DNA from 4 places in the Erwinia sp. E602 genome. Region 3 is predicted to be linked to each of the others. Evidence: predicted binding sites of a transcription regulator. Region 3 holds the regulator's gene; each other region holds the start of a gene.
What was found. The regulator Fur, encoded in region 3, represses iron uptake genes when iron is present. The targets are predictions, from matches to a motif close to ATAATAATGAGAACNACTATCAA.

Region 1: the regulator Fur is predicted to act here: its motif matches at 5,299-5,321, upstream of efeU (iron uptake transporter permease EfeU).
Region 2: the regulator Fur is predicted to act here: its motif matches at 1,455-1,477, upstream of GKQ23_RS02105 (siderophore-interacting protein).
Region 4: the regulator Fur is predicted to act here: its motif matches at 2,625-2,647, upstream of fes (enterochelin esterase).

What each region holds. Positions count from the first base shown of each region.
Region 1 covers NZ_CP046582.1:2,862,792-2,870,858, reverse strand. The annotation lists gene putA (trifunctional transcriptional regulator/proline dehydrogenase/L-glutamate gamma-semialdehyde dehydrogenase) at 1-3,162, opposite strand, end outside; gene putP (sodium/proline symporter PutP) at 3,585-5,066, shown strand; gene efeU (iron uptake transporter permease EfeU) at 5,374-6,207, shown strand; gene efeO (iron uptake system protein EfeO) at 6,259-7,386, shown strand; gene efeB (iron uptake transporter deferrochelatase/peroxidase subunit) at 7,393-8,067, shown strand, end outside.
Region 2 covers NZ_CP046582.1:157,712-165,778, reverse strand. The annotation lists gene GKQ23_RS02110 (LysR family transcriptional regulator) at 1-519, shown strand, start outside; gene GKQ23_RS02105 (siderophore-interacting protein) at 482-1,381, opposite strand; gene GKQ23_RS02100 (GNAT family N-acetyltransferase) at 1,574-2,701, shown strand; gene GKQ23_RS02095 (ABC transporter ATP-binding protein) at 2,861-4,693, opposite strand; gene GKQ23_RS02090 (LysR family transcriptional regulator) at 4,870-5,778, shown strand; gene GKQ23_RS02085 (DoxX family protein) at 5,917-6,333, shown strand; gene GKQ23_RS02080 (glutathione S-transferase family protein) at 6,343-7,308, shown strand; gene GKQ23_RS02075 (alpha/beta hydrolase) at 7,518-8,067, shown strand, end outside.
Region 3 covers NZ_CP046582.1:3,477,782-3,485,848, reverse strand. The annotation lists gene nagE (PTS N-acetyl glucosamine transporter subunit IIABC) at 1-1,571, shown strand, start outside; gene glnS (glutamine--tRNA ligase) at 1,818-3,485, shown strand; gene mtr (tryptophan permease) at 3,901-5,148, shown strand; gene GKQ23_RS17485 (hypothetical protein) at 5,169-5,366, shown strand; gene fur (ferric iron uptake transcriptional regulator) at 5,428-5,871, opposite strand; gene fldA (flavodoxin FldA) at 6,263-6,793, opposite strand; gene ybfE (LexA regulated protein) at 6,939-7,220, opposite strand; gene ybfF (esterase) at 7,371-8,067, opposite strand, start outside.
Region 4 covers NZ_CP046582.1:1,775,474-1,783,540, reverse strand. The annotation lists gene GKQ23_RS09530 (TonB-dependent siderophore receptor) at 222-2,429, opposite strand; gene fes (enterochelin esterase) at 2,726-4,075, shown strand; gene GKQ23_RS09520 (ABC transporter ATP-binding protein) at 4,237-5,043, opposite strand; partial or broken gene fepG (iron-enterobactin ABC transporter permease) at 5,043-6,114, opposite strand; gene fepD (Fe(3+)-siderophore ABC transporter permease) at 6,107-7,150, opposite strand; gene fepB (Fe2+-enterobactin ABC transporter substrate-binding protein) at 7,147-8,067, opposite strand, start outside.

The DNA.
Region 1 (8,067 bases), 610 kb from region 3:
TTCATCGATGCGGGTATGGATGCCCAGCGTCAGGCCGTAGCCGGCGGCGTTGATCTGCTCAACCACCTGCGGCAGCGTCGCGCGGCTGAAGCGCACCACGTGCAGCACCGGGCCGAACACTTCGCGGGTCAGGTCGGCCACGTTGTCCAGCTCAATCAGCGTTGGCAGCACAAAGGTGCCGTTGCGCCACTCGCGGCTGTCTTCTGCCCGCTGCTGCGCGCTCTGGAACACGGTAAAGCCTTTGCTGCGCATCGCCTGGATATGCTGGTCGATACTGGCTTTGGCCTCGGCGTCGATCACCGGGCCGATATCGGTCGACAGGCGTTCCGGGTTGCCCATGCGGCATTCGGCCATCGCGCCGCGCAGCATCTGCAGGGTATGCTCCGCCACGTCTTCCTGAATACAGAGCAGACGCAGGGCGGAACAGCGCTGTCCGGCGCTGTCGAAGGCCGAGGCGACGATGTCGGTGACCACCTGTTCGGTCAGCGCCGAGGAGTCAACGATCATCGCATTCATCCCGCCGGTTTCGGCGACCAGCGGCGTCGGACGGCCCTGCGGATCGAGGCGGCCGGCAATGCTGCGCTGCAGCAGGGTGGCGACGGCGGTCGAGCCGGTAAACATCACGCCGCGGACCCGCGCATCGCCGGTCAGCTGCGCGCCGACGGTTTCACCGTTGCCCGGCAGCAGCTGCAGCACGCCTTTCGGCACGCCGGCCTCGTGCAGGATCGCCACCGCCTGGGCGGCGATCAGCGGGGTCTGTTCCGCCGGTTTCGCCAGCACGCTGTTGCCGGCGGCCAGCGCGGCGGCAATCTGCCCGCTGAAGATGGCGAGCGGGAAGTTCCACGGGCTGATGCACACCACCGGACCCAGCGGGCGGTGGGTCTCATTATCGAAGTCATCGCGGACCTGCCCGGCGTAATAGTGCAGGAAATCCACCGCCTCGCGCACTTCGGCAATGGCGTTGCTGAAGGTTTTACCGGCTTCACGCACCAGCAGCCCGATCAGCTGCTGCAGCTGGCCCTCCATCATCACCGCCGCGCGCTGCAGAATGGCGGCGCGCTCCTGCGGCGGGGTGGCAAACCAGATCGGGCCGGCGCTGACGGCGGCATCCAGCGCGGCAGAAACCTCCTCTTCGCTGGCATGGCGCACGTAGCCCACAATATCAGCCGGTTCCGCCGGGTTGAGCACCGGCTGACTTTCTCCCTCTGCCAGCGGCGCGTCAATCAGCGGCGCGGCCTGCCAGCGCTGGCTGGCGCTGCTCAGCAGCGCGCTGGACAGCGACGCCAGGCGGTGCTCGTTGGCCAGATCCAGCCCGGCGGAGTTCTGCCGCTGTTCACCGTACAGCTCACGCGGCAGCGGGATCTTCGGATGCGGCAGGCCCAGCGCGCCTTCGGTCGCCGCCAGTTTTTCTACGGCGACAACCGGGTCGGCTACCAGCTCGTCCAGCGGCAGGGTGGCGTCGGCAATGCGGTTAACAAAGGAGGTGTTGGCACCGTTCTCCAGCAGGCGGCGCACCAGGTACGCCAGCAGCGTTTCATGGGTGCCCACCGGCGCATAGATGCGGCACGGGCGGTTAAGCTTGCCGTCGGCGATTTTGCCCACCACCTGCTCGTACAGCGGTTCGCCCATGCCGTGCAGGCACTGGAACTCATACTGACCGGGGTAGTAGTTGTTGCCCGCCAGCTGATAAATGGCCGCCAGCGTATGGGCATTGTGGGTGGCAAACTGCGGGTAGATCAGGTTCGGCACCGCCAGCAGCTTGCGGGCGCAGGCGAGGTAGGAGATATCGGTGTACACCTTGCGGGTGTAGACCGGATAACCCTCCAGCCCGTCGACCTGGGCGCGCTTGATTTCGCTGTCCCAGTAGGCCCCTTTCACCAGGCGGATCATCAGGCGGCGGCGGCTGCGCTGTGCCAGGTCGGTCAGGTAGTCGATCACCATCGGGCAGCGTTTCATATAGGCCTGAATCACGAAGCCGATGCCGTTCCAGCCCTCCAGCTCCGGTTCAAAGCACAGTTTTTCCAGCAGATCGAGCGACAGCTCGAGGCGGTCGGCCTCTTCGGCATCGATATTGATGCCGATGTCGTACGAGCGCGCCAGCAGGGTCAGCGACTTCAGCACCGGGTAGAGCTCGTCCATCACCCGATCGTACTGCGCGCGGCTGTAGCGCGGGTGCAGCGCCGACAGCTTGATCGAAATGCCCGGCCCTTCATAGATGCCGCGGCCGTTGGAGGCCTTACCGATGGCGTGAATCGCCTGCTGGTAGGAGAGCAGGTAGGCTTTAGCGTCTTTCTCCGTCAGCGCCGCTTCCCCGAGCATATCGTAGGAGTAGCGGAAGCCTTTCTCCTCCAGCTTGCGGGCGTTGGCCAGCGCTTCGGCGATGGTTTCGCCGGTAACGAACTGTTCACCCATCAGCCGCATCGCCATATCGACGCCTTTGCGGATCAGCGGCTCGCCGCTCTTGCCGATAATGCGGTTCAGCGAGGTGGAGAGGCTGGCCTCGTTATGGGTCGATACCAGCCTGCCGGTGAACAGCAGCCCCCAGGTGGCGGCGTTCACAAACAGCGACGGGCTGCGGCCAAGGTGCGACTGCCAGTTGCCGTTGCTGATTTTGTCGCGGATCAGCGCATCGCGGGTTGGTTTATCAGGAATACGCAGCAGCGCTTCGGCCAGACACATCAGCGCCACGCCCTCCTGTGAGGAGAGGGAGAACTCCTGCAGCAGGTTTTGCACCACGCCGGCGCGTCCGCCTGCACCTTTCTGGTGCCGCAGGCGGTCGGCCAGCTGATAAGCCAGCTTGTGGGTGGCTTCGGCCTGTGGGGCAGGCAGGCGCGCCTGCTCAAGCAGCATCGGTACCGCTTCCTGCTCCGGGCGGCGCCAGGCTGAGGTAATGGCAGCGCGGGCCACCGACTGCGGCAGAATGTGCTCCGCAAAGTCGAGGAACGGCTGGTGCGGCTGCTCCTGCAGCGGTTCGTCACCCTCCGCCGGGGCGTCCGGCGCCGCCAGCTCCGGCTGGCTGTTTCCCTGCTCCAGCTGCTGCAGGTAGTTGAAAATAGCCTGTTTAATCAGCCAGTGCGGGGTGCGGTCGATCTGTGCCGCCGCCTGCTTAATCCGTTCGCGCGTGGCGTCATCCAGCTTGACGCCCATCGTTGTCGTTCCCATGCCTGCTGCTCCTGCATTAAAGAGATAACCGTTCGTTGACAGCAATATCACTGATGTTGCAACTTTGTGCAACCTCGTTAAGTGTGACCCGGATCTCAACGTGTAAAAACCGAATTTCAGGCCGTTTTAGCAATACGGCACGCTTATTGCTGCAAAATCCCTGCCAGTTGAGAAGCCGCGTAAAGCCTGGTGATAGTAGGGTTATGTTAAGGTGCAACCCGCAGAAGTGTGATCGGGTGCAACCTGTAACAAGAAAGCAACAACTTCCTGGTGAATGCCCGACGGCGATGTGTTAAATCGTTTGTGCGTCGTAACCGTTTACGGCAGGATACCGCCCCCTCAGCACCGGCCCGCTGCGTCCGCTACGTTCCGGCCCGCGCAGCGCAGAGGCTGGGGATACTGATAATAAGTGGAGAACCTGAATGACTGTAAGTACGCCAATGATGGTGACATTTTGCGTTTATATTCTTGGGATGGTGTTGATCGGCTTTATCGCCTACCGCTCAACGAAAAACTTTGACGACTACATCCTCGGCGGCCGCAGCCTCGGCAGCGTGGTCACCGCGCTCTCCGCCGGTGCTTCTGATATGAGCGGCTGGCTGCTGATGGGCCTGCCGGGGGCGATCTTTATCTCCGGTATTTCGGAGAGCTGGATCGCCATCGGCCTGACCCTGGGCGCGTACCTGAACTGGAAAATCGTCGCCGGGCGCCTGCGCGTGCAGACCGAGCACCATGACAATGCGCTGACCCTGCCTGACTACTTCTCCAGCCGCTTTGAGGACAGCAGCAAACTGCTGCGGGTCATTTCAGCGCTGATCATTCTGGTGTTCTTCACCATCTACTGCGCCTCCGGCGTGGTGGCGGGCGCGCGCCTGTTTGAAAGCACCTTCGGCATGAGCTACGAAAGCGCCCTGTGGGCCGGCGCCGCGGCGACCATCGCCTACACCTTTATCGGCGGCTTCCTCGCGGTCAGCTGGACCGATACCGTGCAGGCCAGCCTGATGATCTTCGCGCTGATTCTGACCCCGGTGATGGTAATTTTTGCCGTCGGCGGCATCAGCGACTCGCTGCAGGTGATTGAGGCGAAGAGCATCGAGAATATCGATATGCTGAAGAACCTCAACTTTGTGGCGATTATCTCGCTGCTGGGCTGGGGGCTGGGCTACTTTGGTCAGCCGCACATCCTGGCGCGCTTTATGGCCGCCGATTCCCACCGTTCCATCCGCACCGCGCGCCGCATCGGCATGGCGTGGATGATACTGTGCCTCGGCGGCGCGGTGGCGGTGGGCTTCTTTGGTATCGCTTACTTTGAAAATAACCCCTCCGTTGCGGCCGGGGTGAACAACAACGCCGAGCGGATCTTTATCGAGCTGACGCATATCCTGTTTAACCCGTGGATTGCCGGTATCCTGCTGTCGGCGATTCTGGCGGCGGTGATGTCGACGCTGAGCTGCCAGCTGCTGGTCTGCTCCAGCGCGCTGACCGAAGATCTGTACAAGAACTTCCTGCGTAAAAACGCCAGCCAGAAAGAGCTGGTATGGGTCGGACGGCTGATGGTGCTGCTGGTGGCGGTGATCGCTATCGCACTGGCTGCTAACCCGGACAGCCGCGTGCTTGGCCTGGTCAGCTACGCCTGGGCCGGCTTCGGTGCCGCCTTCGGACCGGTGGTGCTGATCTCGCTGCTGTGGAAACGCATGACCCGCAACGGCGCGCTGGCCGGTATGGTGATCGGCGCGGCCACCGTGCTGATCTGGAAGCAGTACGGCTGGCTGGATCTGTACGAGATCATTCCAGGCTTCCTGTTCGCCAGTATCGCGATTGTGCTGTTCAGCCTGCTGGGCAAAGCCCCGTCAGTCGCCGCGCAACAGCGCTTTGACGCGGCCGAAGCCGAATACCGCTCGTAATACCTGTTGCTGCCGGGCACCCAGCCCGGCAGCCTCTTCAGCACTCAGCAACGCATCCCCCTCAACACCTCCCTGATATCTTTAGAGGTCGCCCTCAAATTTCAGCGATAGCGCTGGGCATCCCGCCTGGTTTCTGAGCGCATAGTTGCCCCGCGTTACAATTGCTTAATCATTCTGCCGTCACGGACCTGCGAAATATCCCACCGCCATCTTGTAATTGTGCAGGCCGATAATGATAATCGATATCGTTCTGATTTTACTTTTCTTTACCGCACCTGACTTAATTTCACAGTTTGAGGTTACCCGCATGTTTGTCCCGTTTCTGATTATGCTGCGTGAAGGGCTGGAAGCCGCGCTGATCGTCAGCCTGATTGCCAGCTACCTGAAGCGCACCCAGCGCAGCCGCTGGTTCGGCGCAATGTGGGTCGGCGTGGTGGTGGCGGCCGTACTGTGCCTGGCGCTGGGTTGGTTTATTAATGAAACCACCGGTGAGTTCCCGCAAAAAGAGCAGGAGCTGTTTGAGGGCGGTGTCGCGGTGGTGGCGGTGGTGATCCTCACCTGGATGGTGTTCTGGATGCGTAAAGTCTCCCGCAACGTCAAGGCCCAGCTGGAAGACGCGGTGGACAGCGCCCTGAATAAGGGCAACAGCAGCGGCTGGGCGCTGGTGATGATGGTGTTCCTGGCCGTAGCGCGTGAAGGCCTCGAGTCGGTGTTCTTCCTGCTGGCCGCCTTCCAGCAGGATGTCGGCTACGCGCCGCCGCTGGGGGCAATGCTCGGTCTTGCCACCGCCGTGGTGCTCGGCATGCTGATTTACTGGGGCGGCGTGCGCCTTAACCTGGCCGCGTTCTTCAAATGGACCAGCCTGTTTATTATTTTCGTGGCGGCCGGTCTGGCGGCCGGCGCCATTCGCGCTTTCCACGAGGCGGGCCTGTGGAACCACTTCCAGGACGTGGCCTTTGATTTCAGCAACCATCTCTCCACCCACTCGGTGTTCGGCACGCTGCTGGAGGGCATGCTCGGCTACCAGGAAGCGCCGAGCGTCAGCGAAGTGGCGGTGTGGCTTGCCTACCTGATTCCGGCGCTGCTGCTGTTTATGCTGCCAGCGCGCTCTGCGGTTAACCCGGCGCGCACGGCGCGCTAAGTTCTTCCGGCGCAGCCGCGCCGGGCTCACATAACAGACAGGGATTTACTCATGACTCAAACTTTCCGCCGTCAGGCTCTGAATGCCGCACTGCTGGCCGCGCTGACCTCTTCCGGTGCTGCGCTGGCCGCGACGGTTCCGCAGGTTAACGTCAGCGTGACCGACAAGCAGTGTGAGCCGATGTCGCTGACCGTTAACGCCGGTAAAACGCAGTTCATCATCAAAAACAACAGCCCGAAAGGGCTGGAGTGGGAGATCCTGAAAGGGGTGCTGGTGGTGGAAGAGCGCGAGAACATCGCGCCCGGCTTTACCCAGAAGCTGACCGCCAACCTGCAGCCCGGCGAATATGAGATGACCTGCGGCCTGTTAAGCAACCCGAAAGGCAGGCTGATCGTCAAAGACACCGGAGCCAAAGTCAGCAACGGCAAGCAGGACGTGCTGCAGCTGGCCGGCCCGATCGCGGAATACAAAGCCTACGTTACCGGGGAAGTGGTTCAGCTGGTAGCCGGCACCAAAGCCTTTACCGACGCGGTAAAAGCCGGCGATCTGGAGAAGGCAAAGTCGCTGTACGCGCCAGCCCGCCAGCACTACGAGCGCATTGAGCCGATTGCCGAGCTGTTCTCTGACCTCGACGGCAGCATCGACGCCCGTGAGGATGACTTCGAGAAGAAAGCAGAAGATCCGAAGTTCACCGGCTTCCACCGTCTGGAAAAAATCCTGTTTGGTGATAACACCACAAAAGGTGCGGATACGTTCGCAGACCAGCTGTACAAAGATACCCTCGATCTGCAGACCCGCATCAGCGAGCTGGCCTTCGCGCCGGGCAAAGTGGTGGGTGGCGCAGCAGGTCTGATTGAGGAGGTCGCTTCCAGCAAAATCTCCGGTGAAGAAGATCGCTACAGCCGTACCGACCTGTGGGACTTCCAGGCCAACGTTGACGGTGCGAAGAAGATCGTCGATCTGCTGCGCCCGCTACTGCTGAAAGCCAACCCGGAACTGCTGGCAAAAGTGGACGGTAACTTTAAGAAGGTGGATACCATTCTGGCTAAATACCGCACCAAAGACGGCTTTGAATCTTACGAAAAACTGACCGATGCCGACCGCACCGCCTTAAAAGGTCCTGTTACCAGCCTGGCTGAGGATCTGGCGCTGCTGCGTGGCACCCTGGGCCTGGACTAACCGATTATGGCAAAACCACTGGACGCGCCAGCTTCGGCCACGCGTCGTCGTTTACTGAAGGGCATGGGCATCCTTGGCGGTGCCCTCGCCGCGGCCGGCGGCTGCCCGGTCCATGCCGCACCGGCTGAAAATTCGTTTTCACCGGGCGCGTTATCGCCGGCGGCGCGTCAGCAGCGGCAGCCGTTTTACGGCCCGCACCAGGCCGGCATCGTCACGCCGCAGCAGGCGGCGATGATGCTGGTGGCGTTTGACGTGCTGGCCAGCGACAAAGCCGACCTGCAGCGCCTGCTGGCGCTGCTGACCCGGCGCATTGCCTTTCTGACCACCGGCGGTAAAGCGCCGGCGGTGACCAATCCGCAGCTGCCGCCGCTGGACTCCGGCATTCTGGGCGAGGATATCTTCCCGGATAACCTGACCATTACCCTGTCGGTCGGCTCGTCGCTGTTTGATGAACGCTTTGGCCTGCAGGGGCAGCAGCCGCTGAAACTGCAGCGCATGACCCGTTTCCCGAACGACGCGCTGGACGCGGCGCTGTGCCACGGCGACCTGCTGTTGCAGATCTGCGCCAATACCAACGACACGGTGATCCACGCGCTGCGCGATATTATCAAGCACACGCCGGACCTGCTCAGCGTGCGCTGGCGGCGCGAGGGGTTTATCTCCGATCACGCCGCGCGCAGC
Region 2 (8,067 bases), 1.5 Mb from region 3:
AAGGTCGACGCGGCGCTGTGCAGCCGCAACGAGAACATTACCCTGGCACAGCGTGACCGGATTATGGATGAGCGCTACGTCTGCCTGCTGAACTGCCGCCATCCGCGCATCGGCGGCGAGATGACGCTGGAGCAGTATCTGGCCGAGCAGCATATTCTGGTGTCGGCCATCAGCGGCCATCAGTTGGTGGAAGAGCGGATCAGGGAGTATGGCGTGGAACGGAATATCGCGCTGGAGGTGCCGCACTTTGCGGCGCTGGGCGAGCTGATCGCCGCCAGCCATCTGCTGGCGACGCTGCCCTCCAGCGCGGCGGCGATCTACGCCGCACGCGGCAACGGCCGGATCGTCGAGCTGCCGTTCCAGGTTCCGAACCTGGAAGTGTGCCTGTACGGCCATACCGAAATTGGTGACATCACCGCCAAAAGCTGGTTCTACAATACGTTAAAGACCGCCTGCCCGCTGATTATGGATCGCAGCAACGTTACTTACGGCGCGGCCCCTGGCTCCAGTAGGCCATAAAGCTGATGGTCTCCTGCGCCAGCCCGCGCTCACCGATCAGGTAGCGGCGCAGATGCTTCACCGCGCTGGATTCGGCGGCCACCCAGCCGTGGAAGAGGCGGTTATCGCTGGCGGCGCGATCCCACAGCAGTTCGCCTTCGCCCTCTTCACGCACGTCCTGGCACACCTGCGCCTGCTCCGGCAGCCTGACGTGCTCTTTCACCGCCGCCAGCAGCGCTTCACCGTAGCGCAGCTCGCCGTGCTCGCGTGCCAGCCAGTGGGCTTCAACGAACGGGTACTCGCTGAGATCCAGCCAGTCACCGCGCGCCGGCATCTCAACAAACAGCTGCACCTGCGGCGGCTGCGGCCAGCCTGCCAGCTGTTCGATAATCGCTTTGGCGGCCGGTAAGGCGGTTTCATCCGCCACCACCAGCGCCTGCTGCACCTGCGGGTGCGGTGCCCACTCATAGCCGCCGCTGTCGGCCTCGTGGGCGCGGTTTGGCGCGGCGATTTGCAAGCTGTCGCCCGGTTGTGCGCCCAGCGCCCAGGCAGAGGCCGGGCCTTCGGTGCCGTGCATCACGAACTCCACGTCGATCTCACCGGCTTCGGCGTTAACGTTGCGCAGGGTGTAGGTGCGCAGGATCGGGCGATCTTCCGTCGGCATGGCGCAGACCCGCTCCCACCAGTGCACCTCTTCGTTAATCAGCCGGGAGGGTTTGCCGCTCAGCGACGGCAGCAGCAGCTTAATACGCTGGTCCGGCGCGTCGATTTTTATCTGCCGTAACTCTTCACCGCTGAACGTACAGCAGAGCATCGACGGAGAGAGTTCCCGTTTACGCGCCAGAACCACGTTAAATAAGCGATACGCCTGTACTGCTGCCATACATCACCTCTGAGACCGGAAAACGTCGCGCGAAGCACCGCGCAGGTAAGGGCAGCAAGAATAGCAAACACAAATGATAATGAGAATGAGTAATGATTCAGTGCGAGCCACCAGAAATACACAGAAGCATTGATCGCGGCGACAAAAGCGGTCAACGTAGGGGCTCTGCTGCCGCCAACCCGGAGTTCACCGATGTCGCTAACCCTTCTGACGCAGCTGGCCGATCTCCCGGCCAGTCAGTGGGACGCCCTGCTGCCCGACGATCAGCCCTTTATGCGCCACGCCTTTTTATCCAGCCTGGAAGAGAGCGGCTCGGTCAGCGCCGCCACCGGCTGGCAGCCGCAGCATCTGCTGTGGATCGAGGAGGGTCGCCCGCTGGCGGCGCTGCCCGGCTATGTGAAAAGCCACTCGATGGGCGAGTACGTCTTCGATCACGCGTGGGCCGACGCCTGCCAGCGGGCGGGCATCCCCTATTACCCGAAATGGCTGTCTGCGGTGCCGCTCAGCCCGGTGAGCGGCGCGCGGCTGGTAGGGGATGCGGCGGCGGGCGGGCGGCTGTTACAGGCGCTGCCCGGTTTTCTGGCACAGCAGCAGCTGTACAGCGGCCATATCAACTTCAGCGATGCCCGGCTGGCCGCAGAGCTGGCAGCAGACCCGCGCTGGCTGCCGCGCCTCGGCTGTCAGTATCACTGGCACAACCGCGGCTACCGCGACTTTCAGGACTTTCTTGATACGCTGACCTCGCGCAAGCGCAAGCAGCTGCGCAAGGAGCGTGAAGGGGTGGCAAAACAGGGCTTCAGCTTTGACTGGTATCAGGGCCATGAGCTGAATGAGGCGCAGTGGGACTTCGTTTACGCCTGCTACGCCAGCACCTACCGGGTGCGCGGCCGCCAGCCCTATCTGACCCGCACCTTCTTCAGCCTGCTGGCGGAGCGGATGCCCGCCGCGATCCGCGTGGTGATGGCCAGCCACGACGGGCAGCCGGTGGCGATGGCCTTCAGCCTGGTCGACGGCCAGACCTTCTACGGCCGCTACTGGGGCTGCCTGGCGGAGTTTAACCACCTGCACTTTGAAACCTGTTTCTATCAGGGAATGGAGTACGCGATGGCCCACGGGCTGCAGCGCTTTGACGCCGGAGCCCAGGGCGAACACAAGCTGATCCGCGGCTTTGAGCCGGTGCTTACCGACTCCTGGCACCTGCTGCGCCACCCCGGCCTGCAGGATGCGGTGGCGGACTTTCTGCAGCAGGAGCGTGACGGCGTGCGCGCCTGGGCAGAAGAGGCGCGGGAAGCGCTGCCTTACCGACAGACCCACGATTAGCGACCTGCTGCCGGCCCCTGTGTACGGCAGGCAGCCACCGGTGCCGCAGGCGGGAAACCCAGGCCTCAGCCCGCTGCCGCCGGATAACGGCAGCGGACCGCCATTAACGCCCTGTCCGGGGCGCCTTACAGGCGCGCCCTTAATCCCGCTGGCGGTGGCTTACTGTTCGCCAACAAACCCACCCGTCTGGTGCTGCCACAGCCGCGCATACAGCCCGCCCTGCGCCAGCAGTTCCGCGTGGCTGCCGATCTCGACGATGCGCCCCTGTTCCAGCACCACCAGCCGGTCCATCCGCGCAATGGTCGACAGCCGGTGGGCGATGGCGATCACCGTTTTATCGCCCATCAGCGTCTCCAGGCTCTCCTGTATCGCCGCCTCCACTTCCGAATCCAGCGCCGAGGTGGCCTCATCCATAATCAGGATCGGCGCATCCTTCAGCAGCACGCGGGCGATAGCGATGCGCTGGCGCTGGCCGCCGGAGAGCTTGACGCCGCGTTCGCCGACGTGGGCATCCAGCCCGCTGCGCCCCTGCGGATCGGCCAGCAGCGGGATAAACTCGTCGGCCTTCGCCTGATGAATAGCGCGCGTCAGTTCGGCTTCGCTGGCGTCCGGGCGGCCGTAGAGCAGGTTATCGCGAATGGAGCGGTGCAGCAGCGAGGTGTCCTGGGTGATCATACCAATCTGCGCGCGCAGGCTCTGCTGGCTGACGCCGGCAATGTCCTGGCCGTCGATCAGAATACGCCCGCCGTTGAGGTCATACAGCCTTAGCAGCAGGTTGACCAGCGTCGATTTACCGGCGCCGGACGGGCCAATCAGGCCGATCTTCTCACCGGGGCGGATGGTCAGCTGCAGGCCGTCGATCACCCGGCGCTCGCCGCCGTAGTTAAAGCGGATGGCGTCGAAGTGAATTTCACCGCGCGGCACGCGCAGCGCAGCGGACTGCGGCGTATCCTGCACGCTGACCGGCTGCGCGATGGTCTTCAGCCCGTCCTGCACCATGCCGATATTTTCAAAGATGCCGTTAACCACCCACATGATCCAGCCGGACATATTGACGATGCGAATAACCAGCCCGGTGGCCAGCGCAATGGCACCGACGCTGATCAGCGACTGGCTCCACAGCCACAGCGCCAGCCCGGTGGTGCTGACCATCAGCAGGCCGTTCAGCGTGGTCACTACCACGTCCATACCGGTCACCATGCGCCCCTGATGACGGGTTTTTTCGGTCAGGTCGCCGATCGCCTCGCGGGCGTAACGGCTTTCCAGGTCGCCGTGGGCGAACAGCTTGAGGGTGGTGATATTGGTGTAGCCATCGACCACGTTGCCCATCAGCCGCGAACGGGAGTCCGACGAGGCCACCGAGCGCGCCTTGATGCGCGGCACAAAGTAGCGCAGGCACAGCACGTAGCCGGCGATCCACACCACCAGCGGCATCGCCAGCCGCCAGTCGGCCTCGGCAAACAGCACCAGCGTGGTCACCGCGTAGATCAGCACGTGCCACAGCGCGTCCACCGCCTGCACCGCCGAGTCGCGCAGCGCGCTGCCGGTCTGCATAATGCGCTGGGCGATGCGCCCGGCAAAGTCGTTCTGGAAAAAGCTGACGCTCTGCCGCAGCACGTAGCTGTGGTTCTGCCAGCGGATCATATTGGTCATGCCGGGGTTAATGGTCTGGTGCACCAGCAGGTCGTGCAGGCCGATAAACAGCGGCCGCAGCAGCATTGCCACCGCCGCCATCCACAGCAGCTCACCGCTGTGATCGCGAAAGAAACTGGCCGCGCCGCCGGCGTTTACCAGGTCGATAATCCGGCTCAGGTAGCGAAACAGCGCCACCTCAATCAGCGAGGCGATCAGGCCGATCACCAGCAGCACGGCAAAGCCCGGCCACACCTGGCGCAGATAGTAGAGATAAAAACGCCAGACGCCGTCCGGCGGCGTGGCGTCCGGGGCGGGGCGAAACACATCGATCATCCTTTCAATACGGCTGAACAGCATAAGGCAGGCTCACTTATCCGGCGGGAAACCTCCATCTTAGTCGATCGCGCTTTAAGACAGCCGTCACCTGGTGCGGTTGTTGATGAAAAGTGCTGCCGCGGGTGTCAGGTTTTGCTGCCGCCTGCCGCCAGGAACTGCTTTAATAGCCGGACATTAACGCGGCACGGGGGCAAGGGGTGGAACGACTGGAGTGCGATCGCATGTTTGTGGCGGTGCTGGAGCTGGGCAGCTTTGCCGCCGCCGCCGCCCGGCTGGGCACCAGCAGCGGCCAGGCCTCGAAGCTGGTCTCTAAACTGGAGCGCGAGCTGGGGGTGCAGCTGCTGAAGCGCAGCACCCGGGCGCTGGCGGCCACCGAGGTTGGCCAGGCCTATTTTGAACAGGTGAAAAATCTGCTCGACGAGTGGGACGCGCTCGATGCCTCGGTGCGGCTGGCGGCGGGCCGCCCGTCGGGACGGCTGAAGATCAGCGCGCCGGTCTCGTTCGGCAGCGGTCCGCTGGCCCCTGCGCTGATCGCCTTTGCCCGCGAGTTCCCGGAGATCGCACTGGATGTCAGTTTCTCCGACCGGCTGGTCAATATCGTGGATGAAGGCTTCGATGTCGCGATCCGCATTGGCAAACTCAGCGACAGTAGCCTGATTGCCCGCCGCCTCAGTGATATCCGTGTGGTCACCGCCGCCAGCGACGACTATCTGCGCCAGTACGGCACGCCGCTCAGCTGCCAGCAGCTGGCCGATCACCACTGCATTATCGACACCAACTTTCGCGATCCGAACAACTGGACATTCAGCGTCGGCGGCGAACCGATCAGCCAGCCGGTACGGGGTCGCCTGCACTTTTCCAGCGCCGAAGCCAGCCTGACAGCGGCGAAAAGCGGGCTGGGCATCGCCCTGCTACCCACCTTTATCGCTGCCCCGGCGCTGCGCAGCGGCACGATCCGTACCGTGCTGGCAGCGCATGAAGTGCCTCCGCTCGGTCTGTATGCCGTCTACCCGCCGGCACGCCACCTCGCCCACAAAGTGCGGGCGCTGATCGACTTTCTGGTCAGCCATTTTGCCGGGCAGCCGGAGTGGGATCGGGGCTGGTAACCGAGGCCAGGATCGCACAGATTGATTACTTCCATTTCGGAAGGAATGTTTGCCATTCCGGGCGGATAATAAACCCTGTGGCATCCGTGTACAGTCTGCCTTATCAACTTCCGACTTCCTCTGCACAGGCGACATCACATGACTGATACCCGTACCGCTCCCTGGGCCGCGCTGATCCTGCGTCTCTCCCTTGGCATCCTGTTCCTGGCGCACGCTGGCCTGAAATTTTTTGTCTTCACTCCGGCGGGCACCGCCAAATTCTTCGCCTCGATCGGCCTGCCCGGCGGCCTGGCCTACGTCACTATCGCCTGGGAAGTGCTGGGTGCCGTGGCGCTGATCGTCGGCTACCGCCCGCGCATCGCCGCCCTGCTGCTGATCCCGGTGCTGGTGGGTGCGGTTGCTACCGTTCACGGCGCGGCCGGTTTCTGGTTCACCAACCCGAACGGCGGCTGGGAGTATCCGGTCTTCTGGGCCATCAGCCTGCTGGTGCTGGCGCTGATCGGCGACGGTAAATACGCGCTGAAAGCCTCGCTGCCCGCCGCAAAACGCCTGTAAGGAGCCCCTATGCTGGTTAACGGTAAGTGGACCGCCGAATGGCACCCGGTGCAGGCCACCGATGAACAGGGCGGCTTTGTCCGCCAGATCTCCAGCTTCCGCCACTGGGTAACGCCGGACGGCGCACCAGGCCCGACCGGAGACGGCGGTTTTATCGCCGAAGCGGATCGTTATCACCTGTATGTCGCGCTGATCTGCCCGTGGGCTTCGCGCACGCTGATCGCCCGTAAGCTGAAGGGGCTGGAGCAGCTGATTAGCGTCTCGGTGGTGGAGCCGCAACTGACCGACGAAGGCTGGCATTTCGGCGACTTCCCCGGTGCCGATCGCGATACGCTGAATGGCGCGGAGTATCTGCACCAGCTCTATACCCGCGCCGACGGCGGCTTTACCGGCCGCGCCACCGTGCCGGTGCTGTGGGATAAAAAAACCGGCACCATCGTCAGCAACGAGTCAGCGGATATCGTGCGTATGCTCAACAGCGGCTTCGGTACCCTGGCTGATAACAGCCTCGATCTCTACCCGGCCGCGCTGCGCGGGCAGATTGACGCGCTGAACGCGCAGGTCTACCCACGGCTGAATAACGGCGTATACCGCGCCGGTTTTGCCACCACGCCTGAAAGCTACCGCGAGGCATATCATGACGTGTTCGCTATGCTTGATGAGCTGGAAACACGGCTGACCGACGGCGGCCCGTGGCTGTTCGGCAACGCGCTAACAGAAGCCGATATCCGCCTGTTTGTCACGCTGATTCGCTTTGACGCCGCCTACCACGGTCTGTTTAAGTGCAACCAGCGCCAGCTGCGCGACTTCCCGGCGCTGAACGGCTATCTGCTGCGGATGCTGGAACTGCCCGGCGTGCGCGAGACGGTGAGCATCGCCCATATCAAGGCGGGCTACTACTCGATCAAAGCGCTGAACCCCAACGGCATCGTGCCGGTGGGACCGGATATGCGCGCTTACGGCTTTCAGGATTAACGTGGCTTAAGACGTCAGTTTATGACGGTAGCAAGGGTGTCGGGAGCCAGTGACCGGCTGGTGATAAAGGTGTTTCTTTAACAGCCGCGCCCCACTGCTGGCCTCTTTCGGCCGTGCCGTGCCGTGCCGGGCTGACTGGCTGACTGGCTGACTGGCTGACTGGCTGACTGGCTGACTGGCTGACGATTTATGACTTAAGGAACAGAATAATGACAGACGGGTTAGTGATTTTGCTGCACGGCGTGGGCAGCAGCGGCGACGACCTCGCCGGGCTTGGCGCGCACTGGGCGCAGACGCTGCCGGGGCTGCGCTTCGCCAGCCCCGATGCGCCCCACCATTTTGAGCACGGCGCGGGCTGGCAGTGGTTCAGCCTGGCGGGGGTCACGCCGGAAAACCGTCCGGCGCGGGTCGCCGCCGCCCGCGAGGCGTTTGACCCGACGATCGCGGCGATCCTTGAACAGCATCAGATGCAGGATCGTCTGGATCGCGTGGTGCTGGTCGGCTTCTCACAGGGATCGATTATGGCGCTCGACGCGCTGGTCAGCGGCCGCTGGCCGGTCGGTGGTATCGTTGCCTTCTCCGGACGGCTCTCCTCACCGCTGCCGCATACGCCGCCGTTAACAACGCCGGTGCTGCTGATCCACGGCAGCGCGGACGGGGTGATCCCGCAGGCGGAAAGTGAAGCGGCGGTTGATAAGCTGAGCGCGCTGGGCGTGCAGGTCAGCAGCCAGTTTGAGCCGGGGGTCGGGCATACCATTT
Region 3 (8,067 bases):
GCGGCAAGCGCTTTGTACCGATTGCCACCGGTTTCTTCTGTCTGGTGCTCTCTGCGGTGTTTGGTTACGTCTGGCCTCCGGTGCAGAACGCCATTCACGCCGGTGGTGAGTGGATCGTGGCGGAAGGCGCGCTGGGCGCCGGTATCTTCGGTTTCGTTAACCGTCTGCTGATCCCAACCGGCCTGCATCAGGTGCTGAACACCATTGCCTGGTTCCAGATCGGTGAGTTCACCAACGCCGCCGGCACCGTGTTCCACGGCGACATCAACCGCTTCTACGCCGGTGATGGCACGGCGGGGATGTTTATGGCGGGCTTCTTCCCGATCATGATGTTTGGTCTGCCGGGTGCGGCGCTGGCCATGTACCTGGCCGCGCCGAAAGCGCGCCGTCCGATGGTCGGCGGCATGCTGATCTCCGTGGCGGTGACCGCGTTCCTGACCGGTGTTACTGAACCGCTGGAATTCCTGTTTATGTTCCTGGCTCCGGTGCTCTATCTGATTCACGCGCTGTTAACCGGGATCAGCCTGTTTGTGGCGACGCTGCTGGGCGTGCATGCCGGCTTCTCTTTCTCCGCAGGCGCCATTGACTATGTGCTGATGTACAAACTGCCTGCGGCCAGCCACAACGTCTGGGTGCTGCTGGTGATGGGCGCGATCGCTTTTGTGGTTTACTTCGTGCTGTTCAGCGCGGTCATCCGCCTGTTTAACCTGAAAACGCCGGGTCGTGAAGATCAGACAGACATTGTTGCTCCTGAAGCCAACAGCAATACCGAAGAGGGGCTGGATCAGCTTTCCCGTCAGTACATTGTGGCGGTCGGCGGTTCCGATAACCTGAACGTGATTGATGCATGTATTACCCGCCTGCGCCTGTCGGTGAAAGATTCAGCCCGCGTGGATGATGCGGCCTGTAAGCGTCTGGGCGCTTCAGGGATTGTGAAACTGAACAAACAGACCATTCAGGTGATCGTCGGCGCGAAAGCCGAATCGCTTGCCGAAGGGATGAAAAAACTGATCGCTAAGGGCCCGATCGCGGCGGCCAGCGCAGCGTCAGCGACAACAGCCCCTGTCGCCCCGGCGGCTCCGCTGCAGGCGGTGCCGAACCCGGCCAAAGGCGTTATCGCCACGCTGGTGGCCCCGGTCAGCGGTAGCGTGGTGGCTATCGAGCAGGTGCCGGACGAAGCCTTTGCCAGCAAAGCGGTGGGCGAAGGTCTGGCGATCAAACCGACCAGCAGCACCGTAGTCGCACCAGCTAACGGCACGCTGGTCAAAATCTTCAACACCAACCACGCTTTCTGCCTGGAAACCGAAAACGGAGCCGAAATCGTCGTGCACATGGGGCTGGATACCGTGGCGCTGGAAGGCAAAGGCTTCACCCGCCTGGCGGAAGAGGGCAGCGTGGTGACGGCCGGTCAGCCGGTATTGGAGATGGACCTGGTCTGGCTCGAGGCCAACGCCCGCTCGATGGTAAGCCCGGTGGTGGTCAGCAATAGTGAAGAGTACAGTGCGGTAACGCTGCTGGCCGGTGACAGCGTGGTGGCAGGCGAGACCCGTATCCTCGAGATTCGCGGCTAACCATAACGATTATCAGTGCGCAGGGCGGGAGCGATCCCGCCCTTTTTTATCTGCGTTTTTAGCCCGGCAATCCGCCGGTCTGCAGGCCTTATACACCGCTACGCCTCATTTTTACCCGCTTTACGCCGCTGCGCCCCTTTTTTATCCGTTTCCCGCAACTAACGGTTGTTTCAGCCGCTCGCTTTGTGGATCATACTCCGTTAATTCATAGTGGATTTATGCTAAGCATTAACTGAGGAAATTGAGATGAGTGAGGCTGAAGCCCGCCCAACTAACTTTATTCGTCAGATCATCGACGAAGATCTGGCGACAGGTAAGCACCACAGCGTGCAGACCCGCTTTCCGCCTGAGCCAAACGGCTACCTGCACATCGGTCACGCCAAGTCGATCTGCCTGAATTTTGGTATCGCGCAAGATTACCAGGGGCAGTGCAACCTGCGTTTCGACGATACCAACCCGGTGAAAGAAGATCTGGAGTTTGTTGAGTCGATCAAACGTGACGTGCAATGGCTGGGCTTTGCGTGGAGCGGTGAGGTGCGTTACTCATCTGACTATTTTGAACAGCTGCATAACTACGCCGTTGAACTGATTAATAAAGGCCTCGCCTACGTGGATGAGCTCACGCCTGAGCAGATCCGCGAATACCGTGGCAGCCTGACCGCACCGGGTAAAAACAGCCCGTACCGCGATCGCAGCGTGGAAGAGAACCTGGCGCTGTTTGCGAAGATGCGCAGCGGTGGTTTCGCCGAAGGTACCGCCTGCCTGCGAGCCAAAATCGATATGGCCTCCAGCTTTATCGTGCTGCGCGACCCGGTGCTGTACCGCATCAAGTTTGCCGAACATCACCAGACGGGCAACGCCTGGTGCATCTACCCGATGTACGACTTCACCCACTGCATCTCCGATGCGCTGGAGGGCATTACCCACTCGCTCTGTACGCTGGAGTTCCAGGACAACCGCCGCCTGTATGACTGGGTGCTGGACAACATCACCATTCCGGTGCATCCGCGTCAGTACGAATTCTCACGCCTGAACCTCGAATACGCCATCATGTCCAAGCGCAAGCTGAGCCTGCTGGTGAGCGAGAAGGTGGTGGAAGGCTGGGATGACCCGCGTATGCTGACCGTTTCCGGCCTGCGCCGCCGCGGCTACAGCGCCGAGTCGATCCGCGAGTTCTGCCGCCGCATCGGCGTGACCAAACAGGACAATATCGTCGAGATGGCCGCGCTGGAGTCCTGCATCCGCGACGACCTGAACGAAAACGCTCCGCGCGCGATGGCGGTGCTGGATCCGGTTAAGGTGGTCATTGAGAACCTGCCTGCGCATCACGATGAAACTATCGTCATGCCAAATCATCCTAACAAGCCGGAGATGGGCACGCGTGACGTGCCGTTCAGCCGCGAGATCTGGATCGACCGCGCCGACTTCCGCGAAGAGGCGAATAAGCAGTACAAGCGTCTGGTGCTGGGGAAAGAGGTGCGTCTGCGCAACGCCTACGTGATCCGTGCGGAGCGCGTGGCGAAAGACGAAGACGGCAATATCACCTGCCTGTTCTGTACCTGTGATGTGGATACTCTGAGCAAAGATCCTGCCGATGGCCGTAAGGTTAAAGGTGTGATCCACTGGGTGTCTGCGGTGCATGCGCTGCCGGCAGAATTCCGTCTGTACGATCGCCTGTTCAGCGTGCCTAACCCGGCCGCCGCCGACGACTTCCTGACCACTATCAATCCGGACTCGCTGATTATCCGTAACGGCTTTGTCGAACCGGGGCTGCAGCAGGCAGAGGCATCCGCGCCATATCAGTTCGAGCGTGAAGGCTACTTCTGCGCCGACAGCGTTTACTCCAGCGCCAGCCAGTTGGTGTTTAACCGCACCGTTGGCCTGCGTGATACCTGGGCGAAAAGCGGCGAATAACGTCGCTTTTACGCGGTAATGATAAAAGGAGCGAGCAATCGCTCCTTTTTTTTGCTTAGCGATCGCAGCCGTCAGAATAGCCTGACTGTCTGACTGTCTGACTGTCTGACTGTCTGACTGTCTGACTGTCTGACTGTCTGACTGTCTGACTGTCTGCCACCTGCCACCTGCCACCTGCCACCTGCCACCTGCCACCTCGATTTTCCACCTGCTCTCCGCCGCAGTGGTACGTCCGTCTGTCTCTTTACGTTTCTGTAAATAAGAGTTTCCGATCGGAAGCTCTGCCATTTGCAGCTTAGTGGGTTAGTGTACTAGTTCGTGAGTATTTAACTCTGTAGACTGTGCCGCTTTAGCGTCGTTGCGCCAGATGTTGTCAGGCCTTTCAACGGCGCGGATTGTTTATCAGGGAGTTATTATGGTTTCACCCGTTTCTGCCACGCCGCTGCCCGCCACGCTGTGGGGCACGCTGATCATTAGCGGCACCATTATCGGTGCCGGGATGTTCTCACTGCCGGTGGTGATGGCCGGTGCCTGGTTTAGCTGGTCGACCGCGCTGCTGCTGGTGAGCTGGTTGTGTATGCTGCTCTCCGGGCTGCTGTTTCTGGAGGCCAGCCAGCACTATCCGGCCGGGGCCAGCTTTGACACCATCACCCGCGATTTACTCGGCAGGGGCTGGAACCAGATTAACGGCCTGTCGGTGGCCTTCGTGCTGGGCATTCTTACCTACGCCTATATCTCTGCCAGCGGAGCGATTATCCAGCGCACGCTGGGGCTGCTGGATATCCCGCTCTCCGCGCGCAGCGCCGGGCTGCTGTTTACCCTGCTGGTGGCGCTGTTTATCTGGCTCGGCACCGGCGTGGTCAGCCGCATGACGCTGATTGTTCTCGGGGCTAAGCTTGTCACTTTCCTGACCATTTTTGGCGGCCTGCTGTGGCACGTACAGCCCGCCACGCTGCTGGATAGCGCGGCTGAAGGCGGCCACTATCTGCCTTACCTGTGGATGGTGGTGCCGTTTTGCCTCGCCTCGTTTGGCTATCATGGCAACATTGCCGGGCTGAACCGCTACTACGGCCACCATGCTCAGCGCGTCGGCCGCTGCCTGATTTACGGCACGCTGCTGGCGCTGGCGATCTACTTTATCTGGATCCTCGGCACCATGGGGAACATTCCCCGCCAGGATTTCCGTGCGATAGCCGCGCAGGGCGGCAATATTGATGTGCTGGTCGCGGCGCTGTCCGGCGTGCTGCACAGTCCTTACCTCAACCTGCTGCTGAATATCTTCTCCAACTTCGCGGTCGCCAGTTCGTTTCTCGGCGTCAGCCTCGGCTTTTTTGACTACCTGGCCGATCGGTTTAACATCGATGGCACGCACGGCGGGCGGCTGAAAACCGCACTGCTGACCTTCAGCCTGCCGCTGGCGGCGGCGATGCTGTGGCCGGACGGCTTCCTGGTGGCGATCGGCTACGCCGGTCTGGCCGCCACCATCTGGGCGGTCATCACTCCGGCCCTGCTGGCCTGGAAGGCGCGGCAGCGCTTTGCCACGCCTGCCTGGCGGGTAAGGGGCGGAGCCATTCCGCTTGCGCTGGTGCTGGCCTTCGGCGCGCTTAACGTGGTGGTCTCGCTGCTCTCCTACGGCAACTGGCTGCCGGTGTGGAGCGGCTAACACCCCGTTCATCTGCGGGGATGATGCATCTGGCGGCATTGAGCAGCGCCGATCGGCGGCAGCTCCACGGTGCATTACCGGTGGTGATGTTTCATCAGGGTGTCGGCAACGGGAATAGCTGGCAGCTGTGGCAGCCGCAGCATCCGCCGGCGGTGAGCGGCAGCGTGCAGATCCGTAGCGTCAGCGGAAAACGGTTCAGCCGGGTTGAGAGTCTGTAATCGGAGATGTGCAGTAGGGAAGAGAACCGGTGGCAGGCCACCGGTTTTACAACAGGGGGGATTACTTGTCGTGCAGAGTTTCGTCTTCGCGGCAGTCGCCGAGAGCGCAATGGCCGTACAGGTACAGGCTATGGTTGCTCAGTTTGATACCGTGACGCGTGGCGATATCACGCTGACGGGTTTCAATCGATTCATCACTAAACTCAATTACTTTGCCGCAGTCCAGGCAGATCAGGTGGTCATGATGCTGCTGCTGGGTCAGTTCGAAGACAGATTTACCGCCCTCGAAATTATGACGGGTCACGATGCCCGCATCGTCGAACTGGTTAAGTACGCGATATACGGTCGCCAGACCAATCTCTTCGCCCATATCAATCAGGCGCTTATACAAGTCTTCCGCACTGACGTGATGGCCCTCAGGTTCCTGAAGCACTTCCAGAATTTTCAGTCGTGGAAGCGTGACTTTCAGGCCGGCCTTCTTTAATGCGGTGTTGTTGTCAGTCATGCGGATATTGTCCTGTTACTTAGCTGGTCACTTAGAGGCTGAAAGCCCTGAACATCGGTTGACGCTAAAGTTAGATGCGTCCCAGTATAGAACTGATACTTTAAAATGAAAACCGTCAGGGGGAAGTAAGCCACTACCGGATGTAAGGGATTGTACCATGACATCCGGTGTAGCCCGAACCCAAAATTAATTCGTTAACATTTCGGCCTTCCTCTGCCTGAGGCGCTGATTGCGACAATCGTCACAGCAAGGCGGCAGGGGGAGGAGAAAGCAGGTAACCGATGGGGTTATTGTACAGTTTTGGTGGTTAAAATTTCAAATATCTATCGATTACTTCTATAGGAAAAACCACTGGCCGGGTGTGAGGCAGCCCTCACTCCGGCCGACTGGCTTAAGCTTCGATGATCTCTTTTAACTGAAGTTCATCAAAAATTTGTTTTACCCACTTCTCAACGCGATCGTTGGTCAGCTCAGGCTGGCGATCTTCATCAATGGCGAGGCCGAGGAAGTGGTTATCATCGGCGAGACCTTTAGAGGCTTCAAAATGGTAGCCTTCGGTTGGCCAGAAGCCTACCAGCACCGCGCCGTTTGGCTCGATAATGTCGCGCAGGGTACCCATCGCGTCACAGAAGTACTCTGAGTAGTCTTCCTGATCGCCACAGCCAAACAGGGCAACCAGTTTACCATTGAAATCAACCTCTTCCAGCGTCGGGAAGAAGTCGTCCCAGTCACACTGGGCTTCACCATAATACCAGGTCGGAATGCCCAGCAGCAGAATATCGAAGGCTTCCAGGTCTTCTTTGCTGCTTTTGGCAATATCACGAACCTCTGCAACGTCTTTACCCAGTTGCTTCTGGATCATCTTTGCAATGTTTTCCGTATTGCCCGTATCGCTGCCAAAGAAAATGCCTACGATTGCCATGAGTTTGATAACCTCTTGAATCTTAATGGTATGGTGACTGCAAAATGGTTTGCATATAGCGCTAATAATAGCAGACTGCACTCAACGGATAAATGCGAAATGCCGCTGGTTTTGTCGCTTTGTGCGTAGCACTGCGGCCAGCGGCTCAGGATGGCAGGTGCTGTAACTGAGCCAGCAGCATCTCTTCAATCAGCTCGCTGCGGCTCATATTGCGCGCTTCCGCCAGCTGATTCAGCGCGTCAACCGCCTCGCTGTTCATTTTCAACTCAACGCGCTTAAGTCCGCGAACCTTGTCGCGCTTGAGCTGGTTGCGTTTGTTGATCCGCAGTTGCTCATCACGCGTAAGCGGATTGGTTTTCGGTCGTCCCGGGCGACGTTCGTCTGCAAACAGATCGATCGTGGTGCGGTCCGTGTTTTCTTTTGCCATAGGTCGGTGATTACTGAAAAGGCTGGGTTCTGATGAATTGGGCCGTCATGCCGCCTGAAAAACCATCAGCGGCAAAATTTTTGCGCGCCATCATACCCCACGCAAACTCATGACGACAATGATTTAACAACCCGGCTGAAGCATTTGTTTTTACAGCGCAAAAAAACGACGAATTGTGCGTAAAACCGCATCAGGCTTCTCGGCATGCACCCAGTGACCGGCCCCGGCCACCACGTGTGCCCGCGCCTGCGGGAACTGCGCCAGGATGGCTCCCCGGTAGTCATCACGGATATACGGCGACAGCTCACCGCGAATAAACAGTGCCGGGTGGGGCCACGCTGGCTGCGGCTGCCAGCCGATAATTTGCCCGTAGCAGGCTTCGATCGCCGGCACGTTAAAACGCCACTCACCGTTGTGAAACGATTTTAGCAGGAACTGAATCACGCCCTCTTCCGCCAGCCGTTCCCGCATCAGGGTAGCCGCTTCCGTGCGCGAGGTGATGCCAGCGGCAGTCACCGCCTTTAGCGCGGCAATGATCTCGTCGTGGTGGCGGGTCGGGTAAGCCACCGGCGCGATATCGATCACCACAATTTCTGCGACCCGCTCAGGTGCCAGTGCGGTCAGCGCCATGGTGATTTTTCCGCCCATCGAGTGGCCAATGGCGCTGAAACGGTCGATGCCCAGATCGTCCAGTGAATCGAGAACATCCTGCGCCATCTGCCGATAGTCCATCTCGCTGGCGCGCGGCGACAGGCCGTGGTTGCGTACGTCAAACTGAACGATCTGGCGGTGGCTCTTCAGCTCACGTGCCAGGATCCCGAGATTATCCAGGCTGCCAAACAGGCCG
Region 4 (8,067 bases), 1.7 Mb from region 3:
GCCCGGACGACGTCGCCATGCGTAACGGGTCTGAACATTCGCGGGAATTTTTTTACCAGTCTGGTAAGGCTTCGGTGCGGTGCCGCAAAGCCAGCGCGGTTAGCCGTTAAAAAACGCGGACGGGGTTCAAAAAATGCCAGAAAAAAGCCGCCTGTAGAGGCGGCCCGGATGATTAAAGGCAGGTTGTCATAACAAAGCGTCAGACAACCGCCCTGAAGGCGTTACCATTTGTAGTCAACTGACGCAATTACCGAGCGACCGGTGCCGTAGAAGCAGGCGGAGTCACCGCTGCAGGAGGCCACATAATGCTTGTCACTGAGGTTCTGCACGTTGAGCTGCAGCGTGGCGCCGCGCAGTGAAGGCACCGCTTTACCCAGTTCATACTGCGCCATCGCGTCATACAACGTGTAGTGCGGTACGGTGTAAACCCCGTCGTCGCTGCCCGGCGCGGTACCGGTATAGCGCACGCCTGCACCCAGGGTAAGGCCGTCCAGCGGGCCGTTGAGGACGCTGTAGCTGCCCCAGGCCGAAGCCGCATGGCGCGGGATTGCCGCCGGGCTGTGGCCGACCTGCGAGGCATCCACCGACTCTTTGGTGACCACGGCGGTGTAGGTATAGGCGGCGGTCAGCTTTACCTCAGGAACCGGCTGCGCGTGCAGTTCGGTTTCCACGCCTTTCGAACGTACCTTACCGATCTGGCGGTAGTAGCTGGTAGCGAGCGCGCTGTCCCAGTAGAAGTCGGCGACGTTCTTCTGCTCAATATCAAACAGCGAGACGGTGATCATCGCATCACTGCCGGTGGGCTGATACTTAACGCCGATCTCCGCCTGCTTACCGGTGGTCGGCTTCAGCGGGCCGCTGCCCGGTCTGGCGTTCTCCAGCACCGGTTCGAACGAGGTACTGTAGCTGACGTACGGTGAAACGCCGGAGTCAAAGGCGTACAGCAGGCCGGTGCGGTAAGTGAACTTGCTGTCGTTAACGGTTTTATCGGTGCCGCCGCTGGTGCGGTCCCACAGACGCCCCTGCGACCAGTCGTTACGACCGGAGATCAGCAGGTTAAATCTGTTCCACTCCAGCTGATCCTGCAGATAGACGCCCACCTGATTCAGGGTTTTCTGCGTGTCCAGCGAGGTGTAGAACGCGCTCTCATTGACGTCAATATCAACCGGATTGCTCCAGTCGGTGTAGTCGGCATCCTGACGGGTAATCCGCGTGTTCACGTGGCTGTAGCGGTAATCCACCCCACCCAGCACCGTATGCTGCACGTCGCCGGTGGCAAACAGCCCTTTCAGATGGTTATCCACCCCCACTTCGTTGGTCAGCGCGGTTTCATGCTGCGGGCGGCGGCCGATGGTATGGTCGTTGGCATCATCGTTGAAGGTATAAACGATATATTTATAGTCTTCATCGCGGTGGGTGTAGCGCAGGTTCTGCTGGAAGGAGAGCGCCTCGTTAAAGCTGTGATCCAGCTCGTAGCCGATCGACAGCTGCCTGCGGTGCGATTTGTAATACTCTGGATCGTTGGCGTTGACGTTGTAGTCATACGGGATATACCCGACGCTGGTCGGCAGCAGCGTGCCCAGCGCCGGCAGGAAGTTACGCGACCCGGCGTTCGGTTCATACTGGTAGCTGGTCAGCAGCGTGAAGCTGGTGTCTTCATTTGGCAGCCAGGTGATGGCCGGGGCGATGGCGATGCGCTGCTGCTTATTGCCCTTCACCTCTTCATGCTTAATGCTGCCGATGCCGTTCAGACGGTAGAACAGCGTATTGTCATCATTTAAGCGCCCGCCAAAATCAAACGCCGCCTCGCCCAGGTGATGATTGCCGGTGCTGAGCTTCACTTCATGAATGCTCTCCGCCGTCGGTCGTTTGCTGGTCATCACCAGCAGCCCGCCCGGGCTGACCTGGCCATAGAGCACTGAGGCCGGGCCGTGCACCATCTCCACCCGCTCCAGCAGCCACGGATCGAACTGCCCTGCGCCACCGTTTTCGCTGGAAAGACCAAAGTGCAGGCCGTCCAGCAGCTTCGGCGCGTAGCGGAAGCCGCGGCTGATCACCTCATCGTTGCGGTTGGAGTTACCGCGATAGTTGGTGACCACGCCGCTGCTGTATCTCAGTGCGTCGGCAACCGAGGCCGGCCGCTGGTCGTCCATCTGCTCGCGGGTGACCACCGAGATCGCCTGCGGGGTTTTGCGCAGCGGAGTGGCGCTTTTGGTGCCGGCAGCGCTCTCTTTCGCCACAATACCGCCGGACGGCGCGGTGACGCTTTCGCCAGCCTCAGCGGTTACGGTCAGCGTTGCGTCCGCCGCGGCCACGGCATGGATGGCGGGCAACAGCAGCAGCGAGGACGCCAGCAGCAGGCGCACTCCGCAGGCCTCAGCGGGAAGGGTTATAGCGGATTTTGCCGGTTTATTTTGTTCAGTCTTCATCGTTATCCCTGTCTTACGACAGCCTTGCTAAATAAACACCAGAGAAGGCCGGTCGCCCTTTTTTAGGCGCGATCCGGCGAACATGGGTAACCCTTCGCCCCAGCAGGGTGGGTTACTTTTATTGCTGCGCGAAAAAAGCCTTACACCCACAGGAGTTAGCACCATTATCAGCAGCGCGAACGCATATTATTGCAAATGTAAATAGTTCTCAATACTATTCAGATTAGCATTATTATATTTGTCGATGCCGATGCAGATAACCTGTCGACATCTCACTGTGAACTAAGGAAAAAATCGTGATAAACGCGAAGTCGCTGCTCCCTCACGCGCAGCCGCGCGGCTGTGCCGCCGGCTGGCTGGCCGCTGACCACGTCGGGGAAGAGGCCTGGTGGCGAGAACTGGCGCACTGCGGTACGCCGCTGATCGAAACAGCGGACGACGACGCGCTGCTGATAAGCTTTTTCTGGCGCGATCCGGCAGGCGATGAAACGCGTTCGCCGGTGCGTCAGGTCTATATCAGCATTAACTGCGTCACCGATCATCATCACCCACAGCCGCAGAGCCTGCACCGCCTGCCGGGCACCGACGTCTGGCACTGGTCAGTCACGGTCGACGCCCGCTGGCGCGGCAGCTATTGCCTGATCCCGGCGGGCAGCGCCCAGCTGCCGCCCGCCTTCAGCGGCGATGCCGCCGCGCGCGCGCATCAGCAGCGCGAATGGTGGATTTCGCTGTTCCCGTTTGCCATCGCCGATCCGCTTAACCCCCGTGCGCCGCACTACAGCAGCCAGCGCCATCCGCTCTCTGCCGCCCATATGCCGCGCGCGCAGGAGCAGTCGGCCTGGCATCAGCTGGACGCCGGTCAACCGGCGCTGGCCGACCCGCAGCGCCTGCACAGCTTCAGCTGGGAGAGCAAACTGCTGGGCAACCGACGCCGCATCTGGATCTACACCACCGGTACCAACCCGACCCCGGAGACGCGGCCGCTGGCAATCCTGCTTGACGGGCAGAACTGGGTGGAGGGGCAGCCGGCCTTTGCCGCGCTGGACTGCGCCACGGAGAGCGGCCAGCTGCCGCCGGCGGTCTGGCTGTTTGTTGACGCGATCACGATGCACCACCGCGAGCAGGAGCTGCCCTGTAACGCGGCGTTCTGGCAGGCGCTGCAGCAGGAGCTGCTGCCGCTGGTAAGGGAAAAGGTGTCGTTCAGCGGGCAGGCCGACCACACGGTGGTGGCCGGGCAGAGCTACGGCGGGCTGGCGGCGCTGTACGCCGGGCTGCACTGGCCGCAGCGCTTTGGTCGGGTGCTCAGCCAGTCCGGCTCATTCTGGTGGCCGGAAGTACGGCTGATTAAAGAGTTTAACGGCGATCTGAACGGGCAAACCGGCTGGCTGACCGCGCAGGTGCAAAGCGGCGCGCTGCCGCCGTCGCGGCTGAAGATCTTTATGGAGGCCGGCGACCGCGAAGGCGATATGGCGGCGCTCAGCCAGCAGATGCATGAAGCGCTGCAGCCGGGCGGTCACGCGATTTATTTTCGCATCTACGCCGGCGGCCACGATGGTTTGTGCTGGCGCGGCGGCCTGATCGACGGCATGCGCTGGCTGCTGGCCGACCTGACGATCGCCACAGATGAGCACGCCACTGATGCCTGATCGGCTACCGTAGCGGCCTGATGCTCAGGTGCCGGACAGGGTCTGCCTGAGCGGTCACCCTGCGTCTGCACCCGTGATCCGCTGCCTGGCGCATAGCGTCTGACGGTCACCGATGCCCCTGGCCCCACCCGTTGCCCACACGGGCTGCGCGCTGCGGCCAGTTATCCGGGGCGGTGATAGCGCCCGCACGGGACGATCATCGGCGTGTGTGACACCGGATCGTCAACGATCACGCTCGCCATGCCAAACACCTGCTGCACCAGCGCGGCGCTGATAATCTCCGCCGGTTTGCCTTCCGCCACGATCGTGCCAGCGCGCATTACGATCAGATGGTCGGCGTAGCGGCAGGCCTGGTTGAGATCGTGCAGCACCGCCACCAGCGTGTGGCCGTGCTGCTGGTTCAGCTCGCGGAACAGATCCAGCAGCTCGATCTGATGGGCGATGTCCAGCCAGGTGGTGGGCTCATCCAGCAGCAGCAGCGGCGTCTGCTGCGCCAGCACCATCGCCACCCACACCCGCTGCCGCTGGCCGCCGGAGAGTTCGTCTACGCTGCGCTGCGCCAGATCGCTGACGTTAGTCGCCGCCATTGCCGCCTCGACCGCCTGGTGATCGGCCTCGCTCCACTGGCGCAGCAGGCTCTGATGCGGATAACGCCCGCGCGCCACCAGATCGGCGACGCTAATCCCCTCCGGCACGATAGCGTGCTGCGGCAGCAGGCCAAGCTGACGCGCCAGCGCTTTGGTCTCCATCTGGTGAATATCCTGACCGTCCAGCAGCACCTGGCCGCTGCGCGGTCTGAGCAGGCGGCACAGCGAGCGCAGCAGCGTTGACTTGCCGCAGGCGTTCGGCCCGATAATCACCGTGAACTTGCGGTCCGGGATCTGCACGCTGAGGTCGCGGGCGATCACCTTCTGTTCATAGGCCAGCGTCAGGCCGGTGGCCTGCAGGCGGGCTGAGATAGTATCCATCAACGTCGTGACTCCCTGATTAGTAATCCGATCAGATACAGGCCGCCGATGCTGACGGTGACGGCACCGACCGGCAGCTGTATCCCGTTAAATCCCTGCTGGGCGAGAGCGTCGGCCAGCAGCAGCAGCAGCGCGCCGGTGGTGGCCGCCGAGAACAGCGGCACGCCGGGCGCGGCGGTGAGCCGCCGAGAACAGCGGCACGCCGGGCGCGGCGGTGAGCCGCCGGGCGATCTGCGGCGCGGCCAGCGCGATAAAGGCAATCGGCCCGGCGGTGGCGGTGGCAACGGCGGTGAGCACGATCGCACCAAACATCAGCTGCAGGCGGCTGCGCCCGGTGTTGATGCCCAGCGCGCGGGCGCTGTCGTCCCCCATCTCCATCAGCTGCAGGCGGCGGCCCGCCAGCAGCACCGCGACCAGCGTCAGCGGCACCACCAGCAGCGCCGGCTGCCCTTTTGCCCAGGTCAGGCCGTTCAGCGTGCCTGCGCCCCACAGCGCGGCACTCATCGCCTTCTCCAGCGAAGCGCTGATAATCAGCCAGGTGTTGAGCGCCGACAGCACCGCACCAACGCCGATGCCGACGATAATCAGGCGAAATCCGGCGATGCCCTGCCGCCAGGCCAGCAGCCAGACCAGCGCGGCGGCGGCAATGCCGCCCAGCAGCGCGCCGAAGGCGGTCTGATAAAAGCCGCCGTTAAACAGCACGATCGCCACCAGCGCGCCGGTGTAAGCACCGGTATTAAAGCCGATCACGTCCGGGCTGCCGAGCGGGTTGCGGATCGCCGACTGGAAAATCGCGCCGCTGACGCCCAGCGCGGCACCGAGCACCAGCGCCAGCACCACCCGCGGCGCGCGCCACTGGGTAATCACCGTCACCACTCCGCGCGGCCCTTCGCCCTGCAGCGCCTGCCACAGCTGGCCCGGCGTCACCGTCAGCGTACCGTGCGCCAGGGCAAACAGCCCGGTCAGCAGCGCCAGCAGCAGCAGAATTAAGTTAACCCACAGTACCCGCCGCGACAGCCGCAGGCTGAGCGGGCCGCCGCGCCGGCCGATCAACACAACAGAATCAGACATCGGCGGCTCCTGACGATTTTTGACGGCGTACCAGCCAGATCAGCACCGGTGCGCCAAACAGCGCGGTGACCACCGAAACCCGCAGCTCGCCGCTGACCATCAGCCGCCCGGCGATATCCGCCGTCAACAGCAGGATCGGCGCCAGCAGCAGCGACCCGACTAATATCCAGCGCTGATCCGGCCCGGCCCAGCGCCGGGCAATGTGCGGCACCATCAGCCCGATAAAGGCGATCGGGCCGACCAGCGCGGTGGCCGATCCACAGAGCAGCGTCACCGCCAGCAGCGCCAGCAGGCGCACCGCAATCACCCGGGTGCCCAGCGCCGCCGCCAGCTCTTCGCCCATGCTTAGCGCATTCAGCGATCGCGGCGTGGCCAGCGCCAGCAGCAGGCCGACGATAATCGCCGGCGCCACCAGCAACAGGTTGTCCACCGAGCGAATATCCAGCGTGCCGGCCTGCCAGAAGCGCAGCTGGTCATAGGTTTGCGGGTTAAGCAGCGAGACCGATGAAGTGAAACCGTTAAGCACCGCGGTCAGCGCCACCCCGGCCAGCGTCAGCCGCACCGGACTGACCCGCCCGCCGCCGAGCGAGCCGATCAGCCATACCGCCACGCTGGCCAGCAGCGCGCCGGCCCACGCCAGCCCCAGCCAGCCCGCCATGCCGCTGACGTTAAACAGCGTGATGCCCAGTACCATGGCAAAGCTGGCCCCGGCGTTAACGCCGAGGATGCCCGGATCGGCCAGCGGGTTGCGGGTCAGCGCCTGGATCACCGCCCCTGCCCCGCCCAGCGCCAGGCCGACCAGCAGCCCGGCCAGGGTACGCGGCAGCCGCGCCTCAATAATCAGGGTAGCGTCCGCGCTGTGCAGCTGGCCGCTCAGGCTGTGCCAGACCACCGCCGGCGCGATGCTTTTCGCACCGATAAACAGGCTGGCGATGCTGACCAGCAGCAGCACCAGCAGTGCCAGGGCGATCGCGGGTAGCCGCGATCGCGAGGCGCGGTCGGGCGCAGAAGATCCGCTCAGGATTGCAGGGCTCACGGCGTTTTAAAGCGCTGTTCAATGCGCTCCAGCAGGTTGCTGGCGCTGTAGTAATCCAGCCTGAAGGTGTCCGGCCCGAACGCCCATACCCGCTTCGCCATCACCGGCGGCAGCGCTGCCAGGAACGGGTTGCTCAATACCTTAGCCACCGTGTCGTCGTCGGTGGCAAACAGCAGCACTGACTGACCCGTTATTCCCGCCGCCATCGTTTCGCCCGAGAGCTGGATAATATCGTTGCGCCTGCCCATGCTGCTGCCGCCATGCACCTCCGCCGGCGGCATTGCCAGGCTGAAGCCCAGTTCAGTGAGCAGCTTGCCCTGCGCCGAGGCCGGGGTCCACAGGTTGACCCCGCGCCCGTCCTCATAATAAACCAGCGCCGACACCGGCTGCGGCGGCAGGGTAATCGCCTGTTTCACCCGCTGCACGCGCTGCGCAAAGCGCTCGCTGACCCGTTTTGCATCGGTCTCATGGCCGGTGGCCGCACCCAGCTCCGCCGCCAGCTGCTGCCAGCTTTTATCGCCGTAGTCGACCACCAGCACCGGCGCTATCGCCGCCAGCTGCTCCTGCAGTTTCACCGCCGAATCGCCGCCGGTCGCCGCAATGACGATCAGATCCGGTGCCGCAGCGGCGATGGCCTCCGCATTCGGTTCACTGACATAGAGCGGCTGCAGGCCGCGTTCGGATGCCACCTGGCTGCACTGGGTGAAAAAGCCGCGATCGTCGGCCACCGACGTCCTGCGCGCGGTCGCCCCCGATCCCACCAGCGGCGCGTTAATTGCCAGCAGCGTGCCGGTCAGCGTCACGCTGGTTGAGACGATGCGCTGGGGTTGCTGCTGCAGGGTTAATGGCCCCTGCGGCGTTTGCAGGGTACGCGGCCAGCCGCTGGCTGACGGCTGAGCGTTGTTTTGCTGAGGTGC